3 regions of the Vibrio aerogenes genome follow, and region 3 is predicted to be linked to each of the others. Evidence: predicted binding sites of a transcription regulator. Region 3 holds the regulator's gene; each other region holds the start of a gene.
The links. Region 3 encodes CRP, which controls carbon source genes, mostly activating them, when cyclic AMP is high. Its sites were predicted from a motif close to TGTGANNNNNNTCACA; they were not measured.
Positions count from the first base shown of each region.

Region 1: cdd (cytidine deaminase) is a predicted target of CRP. The motif match lies at 2,079-2,094, and genes of this name have one in related genera.
Region 2: OCV29_RS20645 (glycogen/starch/alpha-glucan phosphorylase) is a predicted target of CRP. The motif match lies at 1,830-1,845, and genes of this name have one in related genera.

Region 1 covers NZ_AP024861.1:2,116,200-2,119,489, reverse strand. The annotation lists gene purT (formate-dependent phosphoribosylglycinamide formyltransferase) at 1-874, opposite strand, end outside; gene cdd (cytidine deaminase) at 1,075-1,968, opposite strand; gene OCV29_RS09385 (LrgB family protein) at 2,218-2,904, opposite strand; gene OCV29_RS09380 (CidA/LrgA family protein) at 2,904-3,272, opposite strand.
Region 2 covers NZ_AP024862.1:677,493-680,782, forward strand. The annotation lists gene malT (HTH-type transcriptional regulator MalT) at 1-1,481, opposite strand, end outside; gene OCV29_RS20645 (glycogen/starch/alpha-glucan phosphorylase) at 2,018-3,290, shown strand, end outside.
Region 3 covers NZ_AP024861.1:341,660-344,949, reverse strand. The annotation lists gene OCV29_RS01540 (phosphoribulokinase) at 1-852, shown strand, start outside; gene crp (cAMP-activated global transcriptional regulator CRP) at 1,108-1,740, shown strand; gene OCV29_RS01530 (DUF1338 domain-containing protein) at 1,860-2,651, opposite strand; gene astA (arginine N-succinyltransferase) at 2,721-3,290, opposite strand, start outside.

The DNA of each region.
Region 1 (3,290 bases), 1.8 Mb from region 3:
ATATTAATGTGACCAGCCCGGTATCGTGAGGGCGGGGGGAGACTTCATTGAAAATAACCTGATCACCCTGAATAAAGAGTTCGACACCGAAGAGACCAAATCCGCCTAATGCTGTGACGATTTTTTCTGCCGTGACCTTTGCTGCTGCCAACGCTTTTTCTGACATTGCCTGAGGTTGCCAGGATTCACGATAATCTCCATCTTCCTGACGGTGACCGATTGGATCACAAAAATGAATCCCATCGACGGCACTGACCGTGAGCTGGGTAATTTCATAATCAAAATCGATAAATCCTTCGATAATGACTCTTCCCGCACCGGAACGACCGCCATCTTGTGAGTAATGCCATGCCTGATCAATTTCAGCTTCAGTTCTGATAACACTTTGTCCTTTTCCTGAAGAGCTCATCACCGGCTTAACAACACATGGCGTTCCAATTTCTGCCACGGCCTGACAAAAATCTTTATAATTGTCTGCAAACCGATAGGGTGAAGTTTTCAGGTTTAACTCTTCAGCGGCCAGACGACGGATACCTTCACGGTTCATGGTCAGTTGTGTTGCATGCGCTGTAGGAATGACACAGACACCTTGTTGCTCCATTTTTGCTAATGTTGCCGTTGCTATTGCTTCAACCTCCGGCACAACATAGTCTGGACGCTCCTGTTCGATAATCTGCTGTAATTTCTCACCATCTAACATATCAAAGACATGCGCTCGATGAGCAACCTGCATGGCTGGTGCATTGGCATATTTATCACATGCAACCACCTCCAGTCCCAGCCTTTGGCATTCAATGGCAACCTCTTTGCCCAGCTCTCCTGCTCCCAGAAGAAGAACCCGTGTTGCACCTTTTGTTGTTGCTGTTCCAAACATGCCATAACCTCTGTTCATCATTCAGATTTTGCGGCAATCATACTGATTTTTCCGATGAAAGCAAACGTTTGCGTTCTGGGTCGATGAAGCGTGGATTCGGCCGGAGCTTGATGTTTTCATGATGAATTTTTTGTTTTGGCAGGCGTCAGGGAAAAGTGACTCTTATCTCTTTTCCCTAGAGCGTGGACGGAGAGTGATGACTATTCGTCAATCTGGTGATATTCACATTCGAGCAAAGGACCGATTTGTCTGAGGACATATTGTGTGTCGATCAAATGACTGACGGTCGCATGACTCATTTCTGTCAGCACAACCCGCTGAATCTCATTGAGTTCATGTCCTCCCATTCTGGCTTGCACCAGAGCAACCTGAAGCGGTGGAAGGCTTGGATTAAAAGCTGCGTTTTCAGCATAGGCACCCATATAAATTTTCTGATCACGCATCTGAACCGCAACCCCACTGTAGTTTTGGCTGTAAGGCGCGTGACTTTGATTTAATGCATGAAGCGCACAAAGAACAAGTTCATCCTGAGTATTGATGTGTTTCATATGGTTTTTTTCAGACATTAATCCGGAAGTGATTCCCAGATCTCCCGGCCCGAAGGCTTCCGGCAGGTAATGATGTAATCCGCAGGCTGGTTTATCCGGGAGCTGAATCTGTAATGTGTCTGCACTGGTCAGTTCATTCATAAATTGTCTGCAATGGCCACACGGTGGTGTGTCGATGATGATATCTGTCAGCGCCGTTTCTCCCGACATCCACGCGTGCGAAATGGCGGCCTGTTCTGCATGAATTGTTTGCCCCATCTGAGTTTTGGCGAATTCCATATTGGCACCAAAATAAAGTGTGCCGGAGAACCCTCTGGCGATAGCGCCAACCTGAAAATCAGAGATGGGCGTGAGTGCATACGCAGCGGCTAAAGGAAGGAGTTTTAACGGAATAGCTGATGCATCAGTCTTTGCCAGACTGGCTAACTGATTCACTTGCCGGGGACTTAACTGACCTGAAAATTCGTGATGGGATATTACAGGGGTCAGATATGAGCGTAATTCGGCCGGAATTTTTGTCAGGGCCTGAGAGATGTTTAGGGTCATATCATTCTTTCTCTGAAGTAATCAACTTTTTTATATTAGCTTAGATTTTTATATACAGTGTGACATGCATATAAATAATACGAGACATCTATTAATTATTTCATTGCATTTGTGACATATTTCAAAATAAATGTGCGATAACACGAGGAATAATCGCGATGTGTTGTTTGATGGTGAGAAAGTCATTGATTGTTGTTTGTGCCTTCCTGCCCGATATTTGTTGTACCGGACAGGAAGGCTGGATGTGTTTTAACTGATAAAATCAGCAAACCATAGTGCGAGTGTATAAAATGTTGGAGCCAGAATTGAAGTGATGATGCCGCATAACACCAGTGCCAGCGAGCTGAACGCCGCATCCTGCGGCGCTTTTTCGGCACTGGTTGCAGTACCTAATGCGTGAGAAACTGCCCCCATGGTCAGCCCTTTAGCTATCGGGTGCGTGATATTCAGCCGTTTATAAACCGGGTAAGCGCAAACAGCCCCGAATAACCCGGCAATGACCACGAGAATTGCTGTAATGGAAGCTTCTCCTCCCAGGCTGGAGGTGATTTCCATGGCAATTGGTGTTGTCACTGATTTCGGCAGCAGTGCTGCAATCAGTGTATTGTCTGTATTCAGCGCGACAGCGATCAGGCCGGTGGAAATCATTGACATCACACTTCCTATTGTACAGGCAGCTAAAATCACCCGCCAGTTTGCTCTGATTTGTGGTAATTGTTCGTACAGCGGGTAAGCCAGAGCGACGACTGCGGGTTGCAATAAAAAATTGATCACCGAGGTATCTTTGGCGTAGGCCGGGTAGGGAACACCTGTCAGCATGAGCAAAGAAATCAAAATGATAACGCTCAGAAGTAATGGATTTGCCAGCGGATTTTTTAGTTTGTTACATAACCAGCGTGCAAACAGAAAAACGATAATCGTGATGACCAGCCACATTATGAATGCTCCTTCCGTTTCAGGTAACGATCCAGCGCTGTTCCCATACAAATGAGCACGATAGCGCTTCCGACAACCACACTGAGAAAAATTGAAAAAGCATTATCGATTAAGATATCGAAATGACTCATTAAGCCTACACTCACCGGGATAAACAAAAAAACCATGTACCGGATGAACAGGCTTGCGCCGGGCTGAACCCATGTGACGGGTAAAATACCAGATGAAAGTAACATGAACAGAATAATCATGCCGATAACACTGCCGGGAATAGAGAGATGAAGCCAGTGTTGAATGGTTAAACCAGCCCATAAACAGATAAATATGACACAGAAAGATATCAGATATCTTAATACTACTTGAAACATTTTGTGATCCACTTTGGG
Region 2 (3,290 bases), on a different replicon from region 3:
GTGGCAACAATCCGGCTGCGATAGTCTGTCGTATCCAGCTGACTCAAAGCCAGTTCGGCGAGCTTACGGGCATTTTCCGGGTTATTTTTGTTGATCGAAATCTGGGCCCGGAGCGCATTCACCTGGCCTTTTTCACTGGTGGTGAGTTTGATATCGCGGCTGGCCATTTCATTTTCCGCCGTCAGCAACATGTCTTCCACCGCATTGTAACGGTGTTGGCTCTGAGCGAGCCAGGCCTGGAGCAAGGGCAGTTTCATGGTGGCATACAATTGTTCTGTGCCCAGTTCGTTCATAGCGGTCTCCATGATGTGGAGTTCGCCCCGGTTGAACATGCGCCAGCCATGATCAATCAGAATGTGGGAAATTAATGTTGCATCGTTGGCTCTCTGGGCGTGCCGAAGTGCCTGATGCGGGATATCCAGTTTCAGCCAGGCATTGGCCGCTCTGCGATGGAGAGGTTGTTCTTCTTCCGGAATCCGTGCTTTACGCTCATGCGCCAGAAATTCAGCGAACAGATGATGGAAGCGAAACCAGTTACTTTCACTGTCCAGGCGGTAAATAAACAGTCCGTACCGGTTCAGGGATTCAATCATACTCAGTGCATCGCTGCGTTCTGTCAGTTCATTCACCAGCTGATCGCTGAATGTTTCCAGTACGGAACACTGCATCAGGAAGTGCCGGGTTTTTGCATCAATCGCGTCAAATACTTCTTCAGCCAGATAATCCCATAAATGAGCATGATTGAACTGTGAAACGGACTGGACCGACTGAGCCAGCGTCCGGTTTTGATGCTGGGCCTGAAGGGCGATGAGCTGAAGCGCCGATGGCCAGCCTTCCACATAGTCACGGATATTGTTAATGGTCGTGTCATCAATGACGTCTGATATTCGCTGACTGAAAAAACGGGTGGTTTCTTCGGCATCAAATGCCAGCATATGATTGTCGATTTCAATCATCATGTCCCGCACCCGCAGATTTGCAGTTCCCAGAGGTGGGGTTGCCCGGCTGGTGACGACCAGAGTGATGTTATCCGGCAGGTGCTTCAGAAAAAAGCGAATCGCTTCATGAATCTCATCATTCTGAATCAGGTGGTAATCATCCAGAACGAGATAGCATTCATGATGAAATTCACTGAGTTCAGCAAATATTTCACTGAATAAAGAGCGTAAAGAAGAGAACTGCCTGCGTTCTGCCAGAGTCTGAGAGTTCGGACAACAATTATTTGTTGCTTTATTGATTGCACGGATAAAGTAATTAATAAAGCGAAACTGATCATTGTCCCCCTCATCAAGACTGAACCAGCCAACCGCATTTTTATCGGTCAGCCACTGAGCTGCCATGGTTGTTTTGCCATAACCAGCGGGTGAGCAAAAAAGAACCATTTTATAGCAGGGGGCCTGCCGGAGCATTTCGAGTACCCGCGGACGTACGATTGCATTGTGTAACCGGCCCGGACGGGTGAGTTTAGAAGGAATCCACATACCTTAACCCACATATTCCTTTGTTATACCGGGCCTCTGTTTCATTAAAAAACATCAGAAAAATCAACAAGCCCGGATGATAAGTTAATCTCAGAGCATCCTACGTCAGGGTGTTCTGCTCATAAATTGATCCAGCTCTAATCTGCCGGTACAGGCTGTACTGTTCGGGTCACTACGCCCTGAATATGGGATATGTATCACATTAAAGTGCTGATTATTTATATTGGCTAAGTTGCATTGCGCAAGGAAGGTGTATGTTTGTCATCAGCATCATCGCACTTTGTGGCATTGCCCACATTTCTTATCTCTGTTTTCGTTTCTGGCTGGATCATATTCAGGTCAATATCGTGTGACTCAAATCACCAAATGAATTATTTCCGGATAAATTTATGCGATCAATATCAATGTACATATGGAGAAAACTGGTCTACGCCCTGTTTGCTCCTCCTGAATCACAGAAGTTCCGGGAGGATGTTATAGCCGTTAACCCCATGCAGGATGTGATAACAGGATTGGAACGATGATGAGATGTCATGATGAAACTGAATCAGCAAAAGCAATTTGATAAAGAACAATTTAAAGACAACGTGAAACGCCACCTGACCTCGACGTATGTTCAAACCGTTGAGCAGGCAAGTACGAGAACCTGGTATCTGGCGATGGCAAGAGCGTTGTCAGAACTGACCGCGTTCGATTTACTTGAAACAGAAAATGACATCAGAATTAAAAACTCCAAAAGTGTGAATTATCTGTCTCTGGAGTTTCTGATTGGTCGCCTGACAGGCAATAATCTGATTAGTATGGGCGTTTATACGCAAATTAGCGAGGCGATGGAAGAGCTTGGACACAGCCTGAGTGACCTGCTGGAAGAAGAACGCGATCCTTCATTAGGAAACGGTGGATTAGGCCGGTTGGCTGCCTGTTTCATGGATTCCTGTGCAGCGCAGGAATTTCCGACAGTTGGCTATGGATTACATTATGAATATGGCCTGTTCAGACAATCATTTCTGGATGGGCAGCAGCAGGAATCACCCGATGCATGGCAAGGGGTTGAAGGCTATCCATGGGAGATTGCAAGGCCGCAGCTGGCTCAGCAGATAGGATTTTATGGTCAGGTTGAAATTTATGAGGAACATGGACGGGAGCGGCGTCGTTGGGTGCCGGGGATGTTTGTCAAAGCGATGCCTTGGGATTTACCGATTGTCGGTTATCAGAGTGAGACCGTATATCCGCTGCGCTTATGGGAATGTCAGGCGATTGCACCGTTTTCTCTGGAAAGCTTCAACAATGGTGATTATTTCGATGCACAGAAATCTTTGATTGATGCAGGCAACATTACAAAAATTCTGTATCCGAATGATAACCATGAAAAGGGTAAAACTTTACGGTTGATGCAGCAGTATTTCCATAGTGCTGCATCAATTGCTGATATTTTGCGTCGTCATGAAGCAGCCGGACATCCGCTCAGGTTACTGCCTGATTATGAAACGATTCAGCTTAATGATACGCATCCGACAATTGCTATTCCCGAACTGATGCGGGTATTGATGGATGAACGGGATTTAAGCTGGGAGGATGCCTGGGCGATTTGTTCAAAAACCTTTGCATATACCAACCATACATTGTTGCCTGAAGCGCTGGAAACCTGGAGTGAATCGCTGATTCAGCGTTTGCTGCCCCGACATATGGAGATTATCTACCAGATTAATTACCAGTTTTTAACTGAAGTCCGGCAGAAATGGCCGGGAGATGTCGGCAAGCAACAGAAACTGTCCATCATTGAGGAAGGGGTACACCGGATGGTCAGAA
Region 3 (3,290 bases):
ATTATTGCGGTCACCGGATCTTCTGGTGCCGGTACAACGACGACATCAGAAGCATTTCGCAAAATGTTTAATATGATGCAAGTTAAGTCAGCCTGGGTAGAAGGAGATAGCTTTCACCGTTTTACCCGGCCGGAAATGGATGTAGAAATTCGTAAAGCCAGAGAACAGGGACGTCATATCAGTTACTTCGGTCCTCAAGCCAATGACTTTGCTGCACTTGAAGAATTCTTTCGTGAATATGGTCGTTCAGGAACAGGAAAGATACGCCGTTATCTGCATACATTTGATGAAGCCGTTCCATATAATCAGACTCCGGGAACATTTACACCATGGCAGGAACTGCCTGATGACACCAATGTACTGTTCTACGAAGGCTTACACGGCGGTGTTGTTGACGGGGATGTCAACGTCTCGCAGCATGTCGATTTTCTTATAGGTATGGTGCCAATCGTCAACCTGGAGTGGATACAGAAATTTGTCCGTGATACCAGAGACCGGGGACACTCAAAAGAAGCCGTGATGGATTCCATTGTCCGTTCGATGGATGATTACCTGAACTATATCACGCCTCAGTTTTCACGAACACATATCAACTTTCAGCGGGTTCCAACCGTCGATACATCAAACCCACTGAGTGCAAAAGGAATTCCCAGTCTGGATGAAAGCTTTGTTGTTATCCGGTTACGTGGCATTAAAAAAGTCGATTTTCCTTATTTACTCGCAATGATTGATGGCTCTTTTATGTCCCGGCATAACACAATTGTTGTGCCCGGCGGAAAAATGAGTTTCGCCATGGAGTTAATTGTCCGGCCAATTTTGCAAAAATTAATCGAAACAGGAAAAATTGGTTAACCCGTTATAAACCAGACGACATTCTATATTTTACTTTCCATACCGTGACACTGAGCACGTTTTATGAGATAAATTTGCAGTGGTCACACGATAAAAATCAAGAAATTGTGCCCGAAAAAAGATACTATTTTCAATAGCGAAACAGAAGACGACTTGCAGGCTTTCTAAACAACTTTTATGCTAGATGTTCATATGAATGCTTTAGCTAATTGCACGGAAAGCAGCAAGCATACCCTGCAGAGGAAGAGAGATATTATGGTTCTAGGTAAACCTCAAACCGATCCAACTTTAGAGTGGTTTCTTTCACATTGTCATATTCATAAGTACCCATCAAAGAGTACACTCATCCATGCTGGTGAAAAAGCAGAGACACTTTATTACATCGTAAAAGGCTCTGTCGCTGTACTTATTAAAGATGAAGAAGGTAAAGAAATGATTCTTTCCTATCTGAATCAGGGAGATTTTATTGGTGAACTTGGTTTATTCGAAGAAGGCCAGGAACGTACAGCCTGGGTTCGGGCAAAATCCCCTTGTGAGGTTGCTGAAATTTCATTCAAGAAATTCCGTCAGCTGATTCAGGTCAATCCGGATATCCTGATGCGTCTTGCCGGACAAATGGCGAGTCGCCTGCAGGTGACCAGCCAAAAAGTAGGCGATTTGGCATTCCTTGATGTGACAGGTCGTATAGCACAAACACTGTTGAACCTGGCAAAACAACCGGATGCAATGACTCACCCGGATGGTATGCAAATAAAAATAACACGCCAGGAAATTGGTCAAATTGTTGGTTGCTCCCGTGAAACAGTGGGCCGCATTTTAAAAATGCTGGAAGAACAGAATCTGATTTCGGCGCATGGTAAAACTATTGTGGTTTATGGCACGCGCTGATTCATCAATTCATCATTGTCTCTGTTTAAAAAGCCACTCGTTGAGTGGCTTTTTTCATTCAGTCTCCCACAAAAGCATGTTCATTCATGGAATTGCTTTGTCACTCTGCTCCTTCGCTGTCAGTGATTTGTACTTTCAAATATCTTATCCGCTGATGCTGTAACAAATCCCGGATATAACTCACCATTTGCCATGGGATAACGTTTGGCAAACTCATAGAATCCCCCCGGAATTAACAGCTCAGCTTCCGTAAATTCTACAACGACTTTATCTGCCATGGTCGAAGATTGTTCCAGAAATACCGCTGGCGTTCCCTTAATTTCACCACCGGAAGTATTCAATAAGAAACCGTTATTGATCAAATAGCGATTCACTTCAGCGATTTGATTCATTTTTTTCAATTGATTAACACTGACCGTAAAGTGATTAGCCCCATAGCCATGCGCCGCAACCCAGGCTGCATATTCACTTTCTTCCGACAAAATATAATATTGTTCCAGAGAAACAGGCCATAAGCGTCCGCCATATAAAAAGGAAGCATCAGATACCATGTCAGGACGGATGTGGGCAACCAGACTCCTGACAATCTTTTGCACAGACCCGGAACAGTGTTCGACTTCCAGCTCACTGATAAACACCTTAGGCTGCCTGGGATCCGGGTGTTCAAAGTGTTTTGCATTTAATTTCTTCGATTCAAAATGATACTGCCCCTTTTCTTCATATCCCATGGCAAGAAATGGCTTTGCCAGTGTATCAAGCTTCACAGGATCTAAATTAAAAGTTCTCAGAGCAATATGATCATTGATCAATGGCTCATTCTCCTGCAACAACTGGTGAACCTGACAAGCCGAAGGACATAGCCTGCTAATATAATCTTTCCACATGGCCTCAAACAATTTTTCCGGTGTCATAAGCACCTCCTTCTTTCATCACTGCCCGGGCCAAACACCCCAGACAGATCATCACGAAACCCGAAACGTTCAATGATTCACTAATACCCGTACCCGATCACCGTTATCGACAAGCAAAGCTTTCGCAACCTCAGATGAAATCGTCACATGATTCCTCTCTGCATCGAACAGAGCATTTGTCATTGTTGCTCTGAAATTTTCCATGGAGGTATTACTGACAATGACAGGCACACCGCTTGCGCAGTCCTCAATAACAACGTGTGATGAAAAAGATTCTCTCACTGAACGTATATGCTTTATATGACATTCAACCGTTGGACCTGCATCAAAAATATCCACATAATCCCGGCAGGAAAAACCCTCATTTTCAAGAATTTTTAAAGCTGGCCGGGTCTTGTCGTGAACCTTTCCAATCACGGATTGAGCCTCTTGACTCAGCAAGTTGACATAGATTGGTAACTTAGGCATTAAATCCGCAATAAATCCTTTATGTCCCGATCCTGCAAGATAGTCAGCCAGTGTGAAATCAATCCCGAAAAAATGTTCCTGTAACCACTGCCAAAAAGGAGAATTACCCTGTTCATCAGAAACGCCTCTCATTTCTGCAATAATAGTTGAGGAAAATCTTTCCGGATGCTC